Regions from separate parts of the Rhodopseudomonas sp. BAL398 genome, predicted to be linked through region 4. Evidence: riboswitches for the same ligand, from Rfam matches in the RefSeq annotation. Region 4 holds a riboswitch; each other region holds the start of a gene.
What was found. A riboswitch is a leader RNA that binds a small molecule or an ion and turns the genes downstream of it on or off. The one in region 4 is predicted to bind cobalamin.
Positions count from the first base shown of each region.

Region 1: it holds a riboswitch for cobalamin, as region 4 does, so the genes downstream of both, RBJ75_RS02875 (DUF4198 domain-containing protein) here and RBJ75_RS20635 (DUF1636 family protein) in region 4, are expected to answer to the same signal.
Region 2: it holds a riboswitch for cobalamin, as region 4 does, so the genes downstream of both, RBJ75_RS04845 (hypothetical protein) here and RBJ75_RS20635 (DUF1636 family protein) in region 4, are expected to answer to the same signal.
Region 3: it holds a riboswitch for cobalamin, as region 4 does, so the genes downstream of both, RBJ75_RS18520 (TonB-dependent receptor plug domain-containing protein) here and RBJ75_RS20635 (DUF1636 family protein) in region 4, are expected to answer to the same signal.

Region 1 covers NZ_CP133111.1:619,545-623,721, forward strand. Annotated here, with positions in the region: gene RBJ75_RS02870 (chloride channel protein) at 174-1,958, opposite strand; cobalamin riboswitch at 2,221-2,434, shown strand; gene RBJ75_RS02875 (DUF4198 domain-containing protein) at 2,573-3,361, shown strand; gene cbiM (cobalt transporter CbiM) at 3,378-4,004, shown strand; gene RBJ75_RS02885 (cobalt ABC transporter permease) at 4,009-4,177, shown strand, end outside.
Region 2 covers NZ_CP133111.1:1,030,289-1,034,465, reverse strand. Annotated here, with positions in the region: gene tcuA (FAD-dependent tricarballylate dehydrogenase TcuA) at 1-770, shown strand, start outside; gene tcuB (tricarballylate utilization 4Fe-4S protein TcuB) at 757-1,866, shown strand; cobalamin riboswitch at 1,951-2,168, shown strand; gene RBJ75_RS04845 (hypothetical protein) at 2,283-2,867, shown strand; gene RBJ75_RS04840 (precorrin-8X methylmutase) at 2,864-3,493, shown strand; gene RBJ75_RS04835 (precorrin-2 C(20)-methyltransferase) at 3,490-4,177, shown strand, end outside.
Region 3 covers NZ_CP133111.1:3,936,451-3,940,627, reverse strand. Annotated here, with positions in the region: gene RBJ75_RS18525 (hypothetical protein) at 1-183, opposite strand, end outside; gene RBJ75_RS18520 (TonB-dependent receptor plug domain-containing protein) at 394-2,430, opposite strand; cobalamin riboswitch at 2,543-2,753, opposite strand; gene RBJ75_RS18515 (ABC transporter substrate-binding protein) at 2,933-3,817, shown strand; gene RBJ75_RS18510 (DUF938 domain-containing protein) at 3,810-4,177, shown strand, end outside.
Region 4 covers NZ_CP133111.1:4,369,130-4,373,306, reverse strand. Annotated here, with positions in the region: gene cobN (cobaltochelatase subunit CobN) at 1-405, opposite strand, end outside; gene cobW (cobalamin biosynthesis protein CobW) at 616-1,632, opposite strand; gene cobU (bifunctional adenosylcobinamide kinase/adenosylcobinamide-phosphate guanylyltransferase) at 1,629-2,165, opposite strand; gene RBJ75_RS20635 (DUF1636 family protein) at 2,162-2,629, opposite strand; cobalamin riboswitch at 2,741-2,932, opposite strand; gene cobT (nicotinate-nucleotide--dimethylbenzimidazole phosphoribosyltransferase) at 3,024-4,076, shown strand; gene bluB (5,6-dimethylbenzimidazole synthase) at 4,089-4,177, shown strand, end outside.

The sequences.
Region 1 (4,177 bases), 2.2 Mb from region 4:
ATGTATATTGCTACAAAAAATACGTGAGGAGCGGGTTCCCTTCACCCGCTCCAATGATTTCAAGGCGTTAGCCTGTCTGGTGGATCCCGATCTGACCGGGCTGCCGATTCCCTCAGACCGACAGCCATTCCTCGCCCGGCGCCGATCGGCGCCTCCCGGGCTGACCGTCCGGGTCAGCTGCCGAGAACCCCGCGCGTCGCCTTGTCGAGTTCTTCGACGTAGCGCCGCCGCGCGAATGACTCGCTGAGAAAGCCGATCACCTTGCGGTTGTCCTCGGATTGGATCACGGCGAGCAGTTCGGCTTCGGCGTCGTCGAAGATTTTCATGGCAGTCTTGATGTTCATCTCCGGCCGCAGCGCCACATCGATATATTTGGCGAGCTCGACCACCTGGATCTCGTCGGCGATCGAATCGAGATCGCCGGAAAACAGTTCCGGCAGCATCACCACCCCGCAATATTCGTCGGCCTTGTTGACCACCACGATGGCCCGACAGGAGCCCAGCGCGAATTGAGCGCGGCAGGCGGCGATCGTCGCGGTCGAGGGCACCTGGCCGATATCGGTTCGCATCGTGCGTTCGACCGTAAGATTGCGCAGCCAGCCGACATCATTGGCGCTGCGGATGGTTTCGCCGCTGAGATGAAGTCGCCAGGTCGAGAACGAGTGACCGAACAGGAAGCGGACGCCGATGCTGGTCACGATGCAGGCGGCCAGAACCACCGCCGTCACGTCGACATTTCGTGTCATTTCCAGGACCAGAAACGCCATGGTGAGCGGTCCGCCGACGATGGCGACGCCAAGCGTCGCCATGCCGGTCAGCATGCTGACCTGGGGATCGACGGCGATGGTGGGCAGCCATAGCAGCAGCACCGCCGCGTAGAATTTGCCGATCAGGCTGCCGACAAACAGCGAGGCGAAGAACAACCCGCCACGAAATCCGGACCCCAGGGAAATCATGCAGGCCGTCATCTTCAGGGCAATCACCACCGCGATCACCCCGATCGCCATCTCCCGATGCAGATCGAGCAGCATCGCCCCGTGGCCCGCCGCCAACACCTGCGGGGTCACGATTGCCAGACAGCCGACCAACAGCCCGCCGACCGCGGGTCTGATCCAGACCGGCATCCCGGTTCGGGTAAAGATCTTTTCGAAGACCGGCGAACTGCGCATCACCGCGATGCCGACCGCGCCGGTGATCAGCGCCAGCGCGATCAGCGCCAGATATTGCTCGACCCCCACCGCGCTGACCCGGAGCAGCTCGAGCGAATAGGGGGCGCCGCCGAGCCAATGCGCGGTGATCGCGCCGGCCAGGGAGGCCGCGAGAATCGGCGCGGCGCTGGCCACCGAATAGACCCCGACAATCAGCTCGCAGGCATAGAACGCGCCGGTGATCGGCGCGCCGAACGCCGCCGCAATCGCCGCGGCCGAGCCGCAACCGACGATCAGGCGCTGGTCGTTTCGCCGCAGATTGAGGAATTGCCCGAGCAACGAGGCGGCTGCGGATCCGATCTGGGTATAGCCCGCCTCGAGTCCGACCGACGCCCCGCAACCGTTGGAGATCAGCGTCTGACCGCTGACCACCGCGCTGTCGCGAAACGACAACAGCCCACCGCGCAGCGCATTGGCCTCGATCGGGTCGACCGCATGGGCGATCTTCCAGCGCCGTCGGCTCCACTCCATGATGCCGAGCACAAGGCCGCCGATGGCCGGGGCCATCAGCGCCACATGCGGTGTGACATAGGCATTGGCGCTCAGCCGCACATCGACCGCGATGCCATAGATCAGAACGTGGGCGATCTGGGCGATTTCGCTCATGAGGGTGACGACGGCGCCGACGCCCACGCCGATCAGCAAGGCGAGCGGGACGAGGTAGAACTCGTTGCTGCGCAGCAGCAGCCGCATTCGCATCAAGATCAGATTCAGGCCCAGGCGATCATTGCGGTGTTGAACCTGATCCATCTCCGCCAACTCGATTCCACCAATCTCAGCGTTTCGTTCAGCCGGGCCGCTCGGCGCGGTCCCCAGGCGATCGCCGTCCTTCTAGCCATAAGGAGATGGCGCTGTATATCTCGATTCATCCGTAGCTCGGGAGAGCCGGCGGCCGCGCTGCCGGGCGGCGCCAGCCTACGGCGACTCGGCCGCCGGGGGGCAGATCTGCCGCGAGCGCTACGAACAGGCTCGCAAGGCCCGCCGTTGGGACCATTTACAGACGTTGTCATGCTTGATAGGCATCAGGCGTAGTTCTCGTTCGGCGGTGCCGGACGAGATAATAGGGAACACGGTGCGCCGCGTCCGCGCGGTTATTCCGAGGCTGCCCCCGCAACTGTAAGCGGCGAATCTCGCCGAGAGAACACCACTGGTCCGCAAGGGCTGGGAAGGTTCGGCGAGATGATGACCCGTGAGCCAGGAGACCTGCCACAACCGTTCGCAGCCGCGGACGGCTCGTTCGTCTGACGCCGGGGTGTGCGTCGTGCAACATCACGGCGCGACTGCGCCGGTGTGAGCACGGGTCCTCGCGCGTCTCCTTATGGGAATCGCGGCCGCAATCCGGCCGCGTGTTGGGAGACACGTTCATGAAACTCTTCAATTCAGTTCTGGCCGCTGCTGTGCTGGCCTGGGTGGCGCCGGCCGAAGCCCACTTCCAGCTGATCTATACCCCCAAGGTGAACCTGGAGAAGCGGACCGAGATCCCGTTGTTGCTGGTGTTCTGGCATCCGTTCGCGAATGGCCACGCCATGGACATGGGTAGGCCGGAGCAATTCTTCGTCATCAACAAGCACAAGAAGACCGATCTGCTCGGCACGCTGGCGCCGGTGACCTTCAAGGGCGCGGAGAATTCCGCCGCCGCCTTCGAGACCAAATTCACCCCCAAGGGACTTGGCGATTACGTCTTCGGCCTGGTGCCCGCGCCCTATCTGGAGACCTCCGAGGACAAGTACATCCAGCAGATCACCAAATCCTTCGTGAATCTGGGCGGCGCGCCGACCGACTGGGACAAGCCGCTTGGCCTGCCGACCGAGATCGTGCCGCTCAACAAGCCGACCGCGATCGTCGCCGGATCGACCTTCTCCGGTCGGGTTCTGTCCGAAGGCGAGCCGGTCGCCGACGCTGAAGTCGAGATCGAATATATCGCCGCCGAACCGGACCTCGCCACGCGCAGCGCCGGCAAGCCGAGCGTCACGCCACCGCCCGGCGGCACGCTGATCGCCAAGACCGACGCCAATGGCATTTTCACCTTCGGCATTCCCAAAGCGGGGTTCTGGGGTTTCGCCGCGCTCGGCGTCGGCCCGGCGAAGAAATTCGAGGGCAAGGATCTGTCGCAAGACGCGGTGATCTGGGTCCGCGCCAACGATCTCAAGTGACGCCAGGAGAGCCGCCATGCATATCGTCGACGGAGCGCTTTCCCTGCCGGTCCTCGTCACCGGCTCCGCGATCGCCGTCGCGGGCATCGGCATTGGCCTGCGACAGATGCCGATCGACAAGATTCCGGCCGCCGGGGTCCTGAGCGCGACCTTCTTCGTCGCCTCCCTGGTCCATGTTCCGATCGGTCCCTCGAGCGTTCACCTCATCGTCAATGGCCTGGCCGGGCTGGTGCTCGGCTGGGCGGCCTTTCCGGCGCTGTTCGTGGCTTTGTTGTTGCAGGCGGTGTTCTTCGGCTTCGGCGGCCTGACCGTGCTGGGCGTCAACACGGTCGATATCGCGCTGCCGGCGCTGATCGTCAGCTATGTCTGCCGGCCCGGCATCGTCCACGCCTCGCCGGCGGTGGCGGCGATTTGGGGCGGGGTTGGCGGCGCGCTGGCGATCGCGCTGACGGCGATCTGCGTCGGCGTGGCGCTCGGCTTCTCCGGCAGCGAATTCATCCCCGCCGCGAAGCTGGTCTTCATCGCCCATATTCCGGTGATGGTCATCGAGGCCGTTCTCACCGCCGCGGCGGTCTATCTCGTGCGCCGGGTCAAGCCGGAATTGTTTGACGCCTTCGCCGCGCCGGCGCCCCAGGGAGCATGATGCCATGATCAAGACCGCGATGACTAAGACCATTGCCTCGGTGCTGCTCGCGCTGCTCATCGCCTGCGGAGCCTGCGTCCCGGCGCTGGCTCACAAGGTCGTCGCCGGCGCCTATGCCAGCGGCGACCGCATCGAGGGTGAAATCGGCTTCTCCGACGGTTCGATGGCCAAGA
Region 2 (4,177 bases), 2.7 Mb from region 4:
GCGACGCCGCCGACGGGCTGGTGGTCCGCGGAACGCCCTATGCCACCGGACGGGTGCTGCGGATGCTTCTCGATGCCGGCGCCAGGCCGGTCGGCGATCCGTCGCAAGGCCACATCGTTGCGGTCGATGCCCGCGGTCCGCCGGTCGACGGCGGCATCGTCACCCGCATCACCGCGATCCCTTCCGGCATCGTGGTCGACCGCAACGCTCAGCGCTTCCACGACGAGGGCGAGGACGCGCGCAAGACGCATTATGCCCGCTGGGGCGAGCGGATCGCGCAATGCCCCGGCCAGATCGCCTATCTGATTATGGACGCCCATGGCCGGGCGCGGGCGCTGCCGACAGCGCTGCCGCCGATCGAGGCCGATTCCATCGCGGCGCTGGCGGTCAAGCTCGGGCTCGACCCGGCAGCGCTGGAAGCCACGACGCGCGGCTTCAACGCCGCGATCGCCGGCGGCGAATTAATCCAACGGCGCACCGCACAGTTGGCGCCGGCGAAATCGCATGGCGCGGTCGCGCTCGCGGTGCCGCCCTTCGCGGCCTACCCGATGCGACCGGGCCTGACCTTCACCCATTTCGGCGTCGCCGTCGATCCGCAGATGCGGGTGATCAAATCCGACGGCAGCCGTTTCGAGAACATCTTCGCGGCCGGCATGATCATGGCGGCGAATGTGCTCGGCCGCGGCTATCTGGCCGGCCTCGGCGTCACATTGTCGGCGGTGTTCGGACGCCTCGCCGGCGAGGAGGCCGCGCGTCATGCCGCCCGATGACCTGGAAGCCGAGCGGGTGCTGCGAATCTGCACCGCCTGCATGTATTGCGACGGCTTGTGCGCGGTGTTTCCGGCGATCGCCGGCAAGCATGATTTCGCGCCCAACGACCTCACCTATCTGGCCAATCTGTGCCACAACTGCCGTGGCTGCTGGTACGCCTGCCAATACGCGCCGCCGCATCATTTCGCGATCAACCTGCCGAACACGCTGGCCGAATTGCGCCAGCGCTCCTATGCCGACTACGCTTGGCCGCGCTGGCTGGGTCGTGGCTTTGGCGCCAATGCCCGCGTGGTCGCCGCCATCGTCGGCGGCATCACCGCGTCGATGCTGATCGCCACGCTGCTGCTGGTGCCGGCCAATGTGCTGTTTGCCGCCCATCACGGCCCGGGCGCATTCTATCGGGTGGTGCCGTGGCCGATCATGGCCGGGGCCGCCGCGGCGACGCTGCTGTCGGCGATGCTGGCGATCGGCATCAGCGCGGCAAGCTATTGGCGCGCGATCACCCCCCGCGCCGGGACCAAGGCCATCTTGCGCGCGCTGTATCCCGCGGTGCTGGATATCGTAACGCTGCGCAATCTCGGCGGCGGCGGCCCCGGTTGCAACGACGCCGACGAGAAATTCTCCCAGCAACGCCGATGGTTTCACCACGTGATGGTGGCGGGCTTCGCGTTCAGCCTCGCCGCGACGCTGATCGCGGCATTCTATCATCACGTCTACGCCGTCGCGGCGCCCTACTCCTTGACCAGCCTGCCGGTGCTGGCCGGTGGCATCGGTGGGGTGACGATGCTGATCGGGATCGGCGGGCTGTTGCTGCTGGAACGGCGCGCCGACCGCGCCCTCTCCGCCGCCGCCGAGATTCGGCTTAACATCGTGTTCCTGGTCCTGCTCGCTTTGGTGGCCGGGAGCGGCCTTGCGGTGCTGGCGCTGCGCGAGACCGCGGCGATGGGGCTGGTGCTGACGCTGCATCTGGGCATCGTGATCGGCTTCTTCGCCATCCTGCCGGTCAGCAAGGCGGTCCACGGGTTGTATCGATCGCTGGCGCTGCTACGCGCCGCGATCGAGCGCGCGCGCCCGCGACGCAGCGGCGACGAGTGACATCGGTGCAGCCGCAGGACCATCGGGCGCAAGCCGCGGCCGATCGCGCCGTGTGGAGGATTGACTTCCCGGCGTTTCCGTCAGATTGAACCCGCAGCCGATGGTGCCTTGTCTGCGGACAGGGCGAAAAGGGAATACCGGGTGTCAGGATACGGCAAGTTGCCGGATCCGGACCAAGCCGGAGCTGCCCCCGCAACTGTGAGCGGAAAGCCTGCACCGAAAACCACTGGGTCTCGACCTGGGAAGGTGGTGCCGGCGATGACCCGCAAGCCAGGAAACCTGCCGTCGCCTGCTTTGTTCGCCATTCCGGGCGGGGTGTTTCGGAGTGAAGACGTTGGTCGATCGGAGTGCAGGTCCGCTCGCCGCATGTCTGGGTCTCGCGCTTTGCGCGGCCCATCCGGCGACGAGGCTTGCCTATGGATCACTGCGATCAACACGCGCCTGGCCAGGCGCCAGCGGCCAACTTAGTCGAGCGAACGGTCTCGCCGCGGCCCGGCCTCGAGCAATCCGCCGCCGAACTCGTGGTGCTGTCCTTTGCCGACGATGACCTCGCCGCTTTCGCGGCAGCATCGCGCGCGGCTGATGGCTTGCCGCGCCTGCATCTGGCCAATCTGCGCGATCTCGTCGATCCGCATGCGCGCGAGCCGCTGATCGCGACCACGCTGGCGCAGGCCCGCGGAATTCTGATCCGGCTGGGCGGCGGCCTGCCCTGGCCTGACGCCGTCGCGCGGGTCGCCGCGATGGCCGCCGCCAAGGGCATCGCGCTGGCGATCGTTCCGGGCGATGGCCAGGTCGATCCGCAATGCGACGCGGCCTCCAACCTGCCGCCCTCGACGCTGCGCCGGTTGAAAGCCCTGTGCGACAAGCCCGGTCCGGACTCAGCCCGCGCGGCGCTGGTCCAGCTGGCATTGGCCTCCGGTCTGCGAGCAGCGCCGCTCACCCACGCCACGCTGCCGCCCAGCATCGCCCCGACACCGACCCATTCCGAGGCCGCCTCATGAGCTACGTCTACGAGAAAAACGGCGCCGCGATCTACGCGCGCTCCTTCGCCATCATCCGCGCCGAGGCCAGGCTCGACCGCTTCGATGCCGCCGACGAGAAAGTCGCGGTCCGGATCATCCACGCCAGCGGCATGGTCGAGGTCGCCGACGACATCGTCTTCACCGGGGGCTTCAGTGTGGCCGCGGCGCATGCGTTGCGCGCCGGCGCGCCGATCCTGTGCGACGCCCAGATGGTCGCCAACGGCATCACCCGGGCGCGGTTGCCGGCCGATAACGAGGTGATCTGCACATTGAGCGATCCGCGCATTCCAGCACTGGCGGCGCGGCTTGGCACCACGCGGACCGCCGCGGCGATCGAATTGTGGCGCGACCGACTGGCCGGCGCCGTGGTGGTGATCGGCAACGCGCCGACCGCCCTGTTCCGGCTGCTGGAGATCCTGCAGGAGCCGGGCGTGGCCCCGCCGGCCGCGGTGATCGGCATTCCGGTCGGCTTCGTCGGCGCCGCCGAATCCAAGGACGCGCTGCTCGACTACGCCCTGGTGCCGAGCGTGATCGTGCGCGGACGGCGCGGCGGCAGCGCGATGGCGGCCGCCGCCGTCAACGCTGTGGCGAGTGACATCGAATGAGCCGCGCCGCGACGATCTATGGCGTCGGGCTCGGCCCCGGCGATCCCGAGCTGATGAGCGTCAAGGCGGCGCGGCTGATCGGCCAAGCCCGCGTCATCGCGCATTTCCGCAAACCCGGCCGCGCCGGCAATGCTCGTAGTTTGGTGGAAGGCATGCTCGCGCCCGGTGTGGTCGAGGAAGCGATGGAATATCCGGTCACCACCGAAATCGCGGTCGATGACCCCGCCTATAATGCCTGCCTACGCGATTTCTACAACGGCTGCGTCAAACGGCTTCTCGGTCATGTCGACGACGGCCGCGACGTCGCGGTGCTGTGCGAGGGCGATCCGTTTCTCTATGGCTCGTTCATGCATCTGCACAGCCGGCTCAAAGGCCAAGCCAAGGTCGTGGTGGTGCCGGGGATTTCCGGGATGTCGGGCTGCTGGACCGCCAGCGACATGCCGATCACCTTCGGCGACGACGTGTTGAGCGTGGTGCCGGCAACGCTCGACGAGGCCAGCTTGCGCGAACGCTTCGCTGGTGTAGATGCGCTGGTGGTGATGAAGCTCGGCCGCAATCTGCCGAAAGTGCGCCGCGCGCTGGATCATGCCGGGCTCACCGAGCGCGCGGTCTATGTCGAGCGTGGCACCATGGCCGAGCAGAAGGTGATGCGGCTGGCCGACAAGACCGACGACGAGGCGCCCT
Region 3 (4,177 bases), 430 kb from region 4:
CTGCTCGAGCTCGGCGGCCTCTTTGGCCAGCCGCATCGCCCGCAGGGTCTCGGTGCGCTTGCGGATCGCGATATCCTCGGCGGCGATATCGGCCATCGCCTTGATGCCCTCGGCCTGCTGGGCAGCCTTGCGATTCTGACGAATTTCTTTCAGTTCGGCAGCCGATTTCGGTTCCGTGTCCATGGGTCCTCGAATGATAGAGGGAAATGACGACGTCGTCGTTGGTTCCTCATAGCACAAATCGGCGCCCGCCGCAGCTTTTTGCCCGAATAGGGGGCAAAAGGCCTAATTCGCCGCGAACAATCCCGGATATCGCAGCGGACCGCGGCCGCGCAGGCAAGACCCGGCCGCCTTGGCGGCGGCGGGGTCTGCCGATCGCCCTGGCCGCTCGCGTCAGTTGCTCAGGCGCATGCCGGCAAAGACGCCCAGCCCGGGCTGCAGGAAGCCCACCGGCACCTGGTAGGTCTTGTCGAACAGGTTATCGATCCGGCCGAACACCGTGGCGTGCTCGTCGATCTGGTAATTGGCGGCCAGGTTGACGACCGTGAAGGACGGCGCGTCGAGCAGCGTGGTGCCGAACCGGTCGTAGTCGAGCCATGAACTGGTATGGACGATCGAGGCCGAGAGTGTCGCGCGCTCGATCGGGTTCCAGATCGCCGACAGCGTCACCTTGTTGTCTGGACGGCGCCGCAGGCGCAGGCCGCTGTCTTCGTCGCGGGTGTGGGTGTAGGTGTAATCGACGCGGAAACGCAACGTCTCGGTCGCCTGCAGCGCGACGAATGATTCGACGCCGTAGGTCTTCGCTAGGCCGACATTCTCGTAGGAATAGCCGCCGAGCGCGAGGTCGTATCCGGTCATCGAGATCAGGTCGGTGATCTCGTTGTTGAAGTAGGTCGCCCCGAAACTGGCGCGGTTCTGAAACAGCGGCTGCTCGAAGCCGACATCGTAGCCTTTGCTGGTCTCCGGCTTGAGCGCCGGATTGGCAATCGTGTAGTAGGCCGGGTTATTGACATAGAGCTGCATCAGCGTCGGCGCCTTGAACCCGGTGCCATAGGTCGCCTTCAGCCTGGTGTCGGTGTACGGCACGATGAAGGTCGGCGCGACCCGCCAGGTGGTGTGTCCGCCGAAGCTGTCATTGTCGTCGTAGCGGATATTCGAGACCAGGAAGAAGTTCTTGGTGAATTCCGACTGCAATTCGACGAAGCCGGCGCTGTTGCCGGTGCTCGCGGTGGTGCCGAGCTGCTGGTAGGCGCCGCTCAGGTCGTAGTCTCCGGTCGAATTGGTGCGAATCGAATCGTCCTGGCGTTCCAGCCCAAGCACCACCTTCTGTCCGTATCCGGCGTCGACCACGCCGGTCCAGTCGAATTTCGTCCGCTCGCCCCGATAGGAGCTCGGCGGCGCGATGCCGTATGCAAAGGTCTGGTTATTGGTGGTGAAATCCGCATTGGGATTGACGGTGCGATTCCATTGGTTGGAGTAGCTGAAGCCGAGCGTGCTCTTGAAGCGATCGCCGAGCGGAGACCAGATGGCTTCGCTGCGGGTCAGGAAGTCATGGCTGACCATGTTGCTCTGCAGCGATTCCGGAAATGTGTTCGGATAGTGCGAGTAATCGTCGCCGGTGAAGCCCTTGGAGGCATCGGAATAGCGGCCGACAAAGCTGAAGGCGAGATCGTCGCTGGCCTGAACCCCGAGCTTGGTCGAGTAAGTCTGGTTGTCGTAGCTGTCATTGATGCGCTGCTGGCCCGGAGCCAGAAGATCGCGGGGCGTCACCGCGACGTCGGTGGAGCGAAAATGCGCGACGTTGAAGGCGTAGTCCAGATTGCCCTGAGAGCCGGCGGCGCGGGCGGTCTGGTTGAATGTTCCGAACGAGCCGCCCTCCAGCGTGCCGGTGAGTTTGGCCGGGCCCTGGCCGCGTTTGGTGGTGATCGAAATCACGCCGCCGATCGCATCGGAGCCGTACAACCCGCTCTGCGGCCCGCGCAGGACTTCGATCCGTTCGATGTCGGCGGTCAGCAGATTGGCGAAATCATACGCGCCATTCGGTTTGCTGGGATCGCCGGCGTCGATGCCGTCGATCAGCACCTTGACGTGGTTCGAGTTGGTGCCCCGCATGAAGACCGAGGTCGATCCTCCCGGGCCGCCGGTCCGCACCACATTGAGGCCCGGAACCATGGTGAGGGCGTCGGAGACCGTTCGCCTCTGGTCGCGTTCCAACTCTTCAGAGGTGATCACCGTCACCGAACTGGCGATTTGCTCCGCCGGCGTGGCCAGCCGGGTGGCGCTGACCACAAGGGTCGGCAGCGCGGTGGTCGCATCGGCCTGCTGGGCCTGCGCGACGCAGGGCGGCAGGATCGACACCAGCATGGTCGATGTGAGACAGGCGCGCGACAGCGCGGAGCTTCGCCTTGCGGCAGGATAACGGGACGACATCGGATTGAACCTCGGCTTGACGGGTGTGGCACGTCACAGCGAATGAGGGTTCATCCTTGCGCTTGCGCGCTCCGATGTTGCCAATGTCTGCACTTCCCGACCGACATCTTCGCGTGTGACCACGATTGACGGCAGGTCTCCTGGCTCGCGGGTCGTTGTTTCTGGCGTCGCCTTCCCAGGACCGAGATTCCCAGTGGCATCGGACGCAAGACTCGCCGCTTACAGTTGCGGGAACAGCCGCGGCATTGAACCGCCCCGATTGGAGCCGTCCGCACCGCATTCCCTTTTGATCCCCGAGGGGAACCGTCGCGACGATCTAGGAGGCTGTGATCCGGCCTGTCAATTCGCCGTTCGCGCGCGCTGGCGGCGCGGCGGGCCGGCCGGTGCGTTTTCGTCCCGATGTGGCTTGAACGTCACAGGACAGGGTGCAAGGCAGGCTGTAAGACCTTGGCCGGGCGCGGTGGCATCGCGACCAGGGGATGGCGATCGAGAGATGGCGCGCATGATCGGGCGAAATTTGACGGCGGCGGGCCGCGCGGGCGGGTGGCTCGCCGCGGCGCTGGTGGTCGGTTGCGCGGTGTCGCCGCTGCGGGCCGCCGGCCTGCCGCGGATTGCTTCGCTCAATGTCTGCACCGATCAGCTGCTGGTCACGCTGGCCGATCCGGCGCAGATTGTCGGCCTCAGCCCGTTTGCGCATGATGCCTCGCTCTCGGCGGTGGCCGCGCAGGCCGGCCGCTATCGCGCGCTGTCCGGCGGCGCCGAGGATGTGCTGGTGCTCAAGCCCGACGTCGTGGTGGCCGGCCGTTACGACCGCCGCAGCACCCGCGAATTGCTGAAACACAACGGGTTGCGGGTCGCCGAATTCAACGTGGTGCCGGCTTCGCTCGGCGAGATCCGCGACCAGATCCGGCGGATGGGCGAGATCGTGCAACATCCCGACCGCGCTTCTGCCGAAATCGCCCGGCTCGATGCCGCGATCGCGCGGGCCCATGCGGCGATCGCGCACCGGCCGCTGCGGGTGCTGCCGCTGTGGCGGCGCGGCTGGGTGTCGGGCAGCGGCAGCCTGATCGACCTGCTGTTCGCCGAATCCGGGCTCGCCAACGCGGCGGGCGAGCTCGGCCTGGGGCAGGGCGGCTTCGCCTCGCTGGAGGCGATCGTCGCGGCGCGGCCGGATCTGCTGCTGGTGGCGGACGCCAGCGATGTCGCCGAGGATGGCGGCCGCGCCTTCCTGCTGCATCCGGCGCTGCAGCATTTCTATCCGCGGGCCAAGCGTATCGTGCTGCCGGAGCGGCTGGCGGTGTGCGGTGGCGGATCGCTGGCGGAGGCGTTCGATCGGCTGATCGCCGAACTGACCCGCATCGAACAACAGGAGCGCGACCATGGCTGATTATGTGGTGGAATTCGGCAAGGATGGCAGCCGCGTCGAGCCCGACGGGCGGCTCGACGCGCGCGCGTTCCATCGCAATCACGAGCCGATCCGCGCCGCGCTGGCGCCGTTCCTGCGCGGCCGATCCGGCGACGTGCTGGAGGCCGGCAGCGGCACCGGCCAGCATGTGGTTGAATTCGCCCGCGAGCATCCGGGCATCGTGTGGTGGCCGAGCGATCTCAACGACCAGCATCTGGCCAGCATCGCGGCGTGGCGGGCCCATGCCGGCCTCGACAATGTCCGGGCGCCGCGGCGGATCGACCTCGCCGATCCGGCCTGGTGCGCGCAGCTGGGCGACGGCGACGGTGGTGGCGCCGGACC
Region 4 (4,177 bases):
GCTGTCGTCGAGGTCGACCGTGCCGCGCGCCGCCAGCGCCGGATCGAACGCCATCTCGCCCGGCACGCAGGCGAACAGCGTGCCGCGCCGCAGCGCATCGGCGCGTAGACTCTCGACGCCGTGCGGCCAGTAGCTCTCGCCGCCGAGCATCCGCAGCAGCACGATCTTGGCGCCGCGCAGCGTGCGCTCGACATAAGCATCGACCGAGGCCGGATGGCCGAGCGCCAGCAGATTGGTCAGGCGCAGGCTGGGATAATCCTTCGGCAGCGTCGCATGCGCCGCCGCGAAAGCCGCCAAGTCGCTATCGGCGGCCGACAGCACCACGATGTCGGCGGTCTCCTGCCCGAGATCACGCGCGATCGCGCCGTCGTCGATAGTGCCGCCCTGGTCGAGTTTCAGATGCATCCGGGAGAAGTAGCCTTGGTCGTGGTCGAAGTCGAATTGGCTTCCCTCCCCCTTGTGGGGAGGGTCGGCCAAGCGAAGGCGATGCGCAGCATCGCCGAATGCGGAGGCCGGGGTGGGGGTGCCGCGGGCACGGCGCCCGTGGCCCCACACCCGACCCGGCTTCGCTTCGCTCCGCCGGGCCACCCTCCCCACAAGGGGGAGGGAGAAGGACTACCCTGCCAGCGCGCGGCGCGCCGCGGCGGCGTCGAATCCCTTCAGGCCAATCACCACCAGATGCTCTGTTCGCGTCGCATCCGGCCGCGCGAAGGACAGTTCGACGCGGGCGCCGACCGCCTGCACCACGATCGGTGCCGGCCGATCGGCGATTCGCGCGTGGCCCTTGACCCGCAACACGCCGTCGAGACCGAGCGCGTCGGTGACGCGGCCGCGCATCGCGTCGACGCTGCTCGCGGCCGACGGCGTCACCACGATCGACACGAAATCGTCATGGTCGTGCTCCTCCTCCTCGCCATGGTGCCCGGTGCGGGCGGCGAGATCGTCTTCGGCCGCCGCATTCAGCCCGATCAGCACCTGCGGCGCCACGGCGCCATGCGAGCGCACGATGCGAACCCCCGGCCGCAGCATCGCGGCCAGCCGCGTCTCGATATCGGCCAGCATCTCCGGCGCCACCAGATCGGCCTTCGACAGCACCACCAGATCGGCGCAGGCGAGCTGATCCTCGAACACTTCCTCGACCGGATCGTCATGATCGAGCGACGGGTCGGCGGCGCGCTGGGCCGCCACCGCGCCTTCGTCGAGAATGACGCGGCCTTCCGCCAGCGCCAGCGCGTCGACCACGGTGACGACGCCGTCGACGGTGGCGCGCGTTCGCACCGCCGGCCAGGCGAAGGCTTTCAGCAGCGGCTGCGGCAAGGCCAGCCCGGAGGTCTCGATCACGATGGCGTCGAGCGGAATCTCGCGCGTCAGCAATTTGTCCATAGTGGGAATGAAATCGTCGGCCACGGTGCAGCAGATGCAGCCATTGGTCAGCTCGACGATATCGCCGGGCGCGCAGGCATTGGCGGCGCAATCCTCGACCAGACCGCCGTCGAAGCCGGCGTCACCGAATTCATTGACGATCACGGCGATGCGGCGGCCCTCGGCCTCCATCAGCAGCGCGCGCAGCAGCGTGGTCTTGCCGGCGCCGAGAAAGCCGGTCAGCACGGTGACGGGGACACGGACGGTCATGGGTTGAGTTCTCCTGAGCGCTTGAGCCACAGCGGCAGCCCGGCGGCGATGAAAACGACATTGGGAACGGTGGCGGCGACGATCTGGTTGAGCCGGCCCTGCGCGTCGCGAAAGGCGCGGCCGAGCGGCGTCTCCGGCACCAGGCCGAGACCGATCTCGTTGGAGACCAACACGATCGGATATTGCGCCACGCCGAGAAACCGGGTCAGCCGGCGCGCCTCGATCTCGGGGTCGCGCTCGGCCAGCATCAGATTCGACAGCCACAGCGTCAGACAATCCACCAGCACGGCGCGGCCGTGGATGGCTTCGCGGGTCAGCGCCTCGACCAGCGCCAGCGGTTCCTCGACGGTGGTCCAGCCGGCGCCGCGGCGGGCGCGGTGATGGGCGATGCGCGCCGTCATCTCGGCGTCGCCAGCGGTGGCGGTGGCGAGGTAGATCTGCGATCGCCCGCTGGATTCGACCAGCCGCTCCGCAAAGCCCGATTTGCCGGAGCGCGCGCCGCCCAGCACCAGCGTTGAGGACAGCGCGGTCATGACGGGGCGCGTCCGTCGTCCGGCGACCAGCGCGCCGGCGGCAACCGCGCCACCATGCCCTTGCGCAACACCGCAGCGCGCTCGCGCCACGGCACCAGCCCGTAGCCGGATTTTTGGTAGGAGCGCACGAAATCCAGCAGCGCTGCGCTGCCGCTGTCGGTTTCGAGGTCGCCAAACAGGAAGGTGTAGCCATCCGGGCTCGACACCGCGACGGTGGCCGGGCGCTTGCAGACGCTCAGACACTGAACCGGCCGCACCACGACGCCGGGATCGCCGGCGCCGAGCCCGGCCTTGATGGCGTCGAACATCTGCGGCCCGACGGTCGCGCTGCCGTCGGCGGATTTGCAGGTGGTGCAGACGCTGACCACGACCGGGCCCGCGGGGGCGTCGCGGCGGGGTTCGATCGGCGTCAGAGCGTCGGCTGGGTGATCGGCGGAGGCCGGATCGAGGCGGTCGCGGTCCATGTCAAGCTCACGTCAAGGCCTTGCGGCCGCGAGCTTTGTTGGGTTCGCGCGGCAACGGCTTGCGCCGTCACGCTCGCTCCCGTCCGGTGCACCCCGCCCCGACGACGCCTCCAAAGCACAATCCGTGATGGCAGGTCTCCTGGCTCGCGAGTCGTCGCCATTCGCCGCCTTCCCAGGATATCCCAGTGGCCTCGGCGAGGGCTCGTCGCTTACAGTTGCGGGGGCAGCACCGGGATTGAACGAATTCGCACCGGCTTCCCTTTTCACCTTCCACGTGGAAGGACCATCGCCCAAACGCTAACCGCGGTGCCCGCGCCGGTCAACCACGCGAAGGTGGTGTTGACCGAGCAAGCTATCCTGACGTCTGGTGCCGACTTCCCAATGAGGACCCACAATGCCGACCGATACCCTGATATGGCAGCCGCCGGCGATCACGCCGCTTGATCCTGCGGCGGAAGCCGCGATTCGCGCGCGAATCGACGGCAAGGCCAAGCCGCTCGGCTCGCTCGGGCAGATCGAGGATCTGGCGGTCCAGCTCGGCATGATTCGGCATCCCGGCGAACCGCGCGGCGATAATGCCGTGCTGATGGTGTTCGCCGGCGATCACGGCCTGACCGCCGAGGGCGTCTCGCAATTTCCCGCCGCGGTGACGGTCGGCATGGTGATGACCTATCTGGCCGGCCGTGCCTGCGCCAACGCCTTCGCAACCGCCAGCCATGTCGATGTCCGGGTGATCGACGCCGGCGTCGCCGCCACGCTGCCGGCGCATCCGGACCTGATCGACGCCAAGATCCGGATGGGCACCGGCAATGCGGCGCGTGAGCCGGCGATGACGCCGCAACAGGCTGCCGCCGCTCTGACCAAGGGCTGCGAACTCGCGGTCGCCGAAATTCGCGACGGCGCCGACATCATCGCGCTCGGCGAAATGGGGATCGGCAACACCGCCTCGTCGTCGCTGCTGCTGCACCGGCTGGCGCCGGCGCCGCTCGAACAATGCATCGGCGTCGGCGCCGGTCAGGATTCCGCCGGCATGGCGAAAAAGCGCGCCGCGATCGAATTGGCGGCCGCGCGCAGCGACGTCACCGCGCCGCTCGATGTGCTGGCCGAATTCGGCGGGCTGGAAATCGCCATGATGGCCGGCGCGATCCTCGGCGCCGCCTCAATGCGCCGCCCGGTGATCATCGACGGCTTCATCGCCACCGCGGCGGCGCTGCTCGCGGTCCGGCTGTGCCCGGCGGCGCGCGGCTATTGCGTGTTCGCGCATCGCTCGGCCGAGCGCGGCCATGACCTGGCGCTGGCCGCGCTCGACGCCAAACCCTTGCTCGAACTCGGACTACGGCTCGGCGAAGGCACCGGCGCGATTCTCGCGGTGCCGCTGCTGCGCGCCGCGGCGCGGCTGTTGACCGACGTCGCCGATCTGTCCGACGTGCTGGCCGGAAAGATCTGAGCGGACGTAACGATGACCAAAACTCTCCCCAATGCCGCCATTGCGAATGCGGCGCCGCCGCGCTTCGACGCAAAGTTTCAGGCGCAATTGGCCGAACTGAT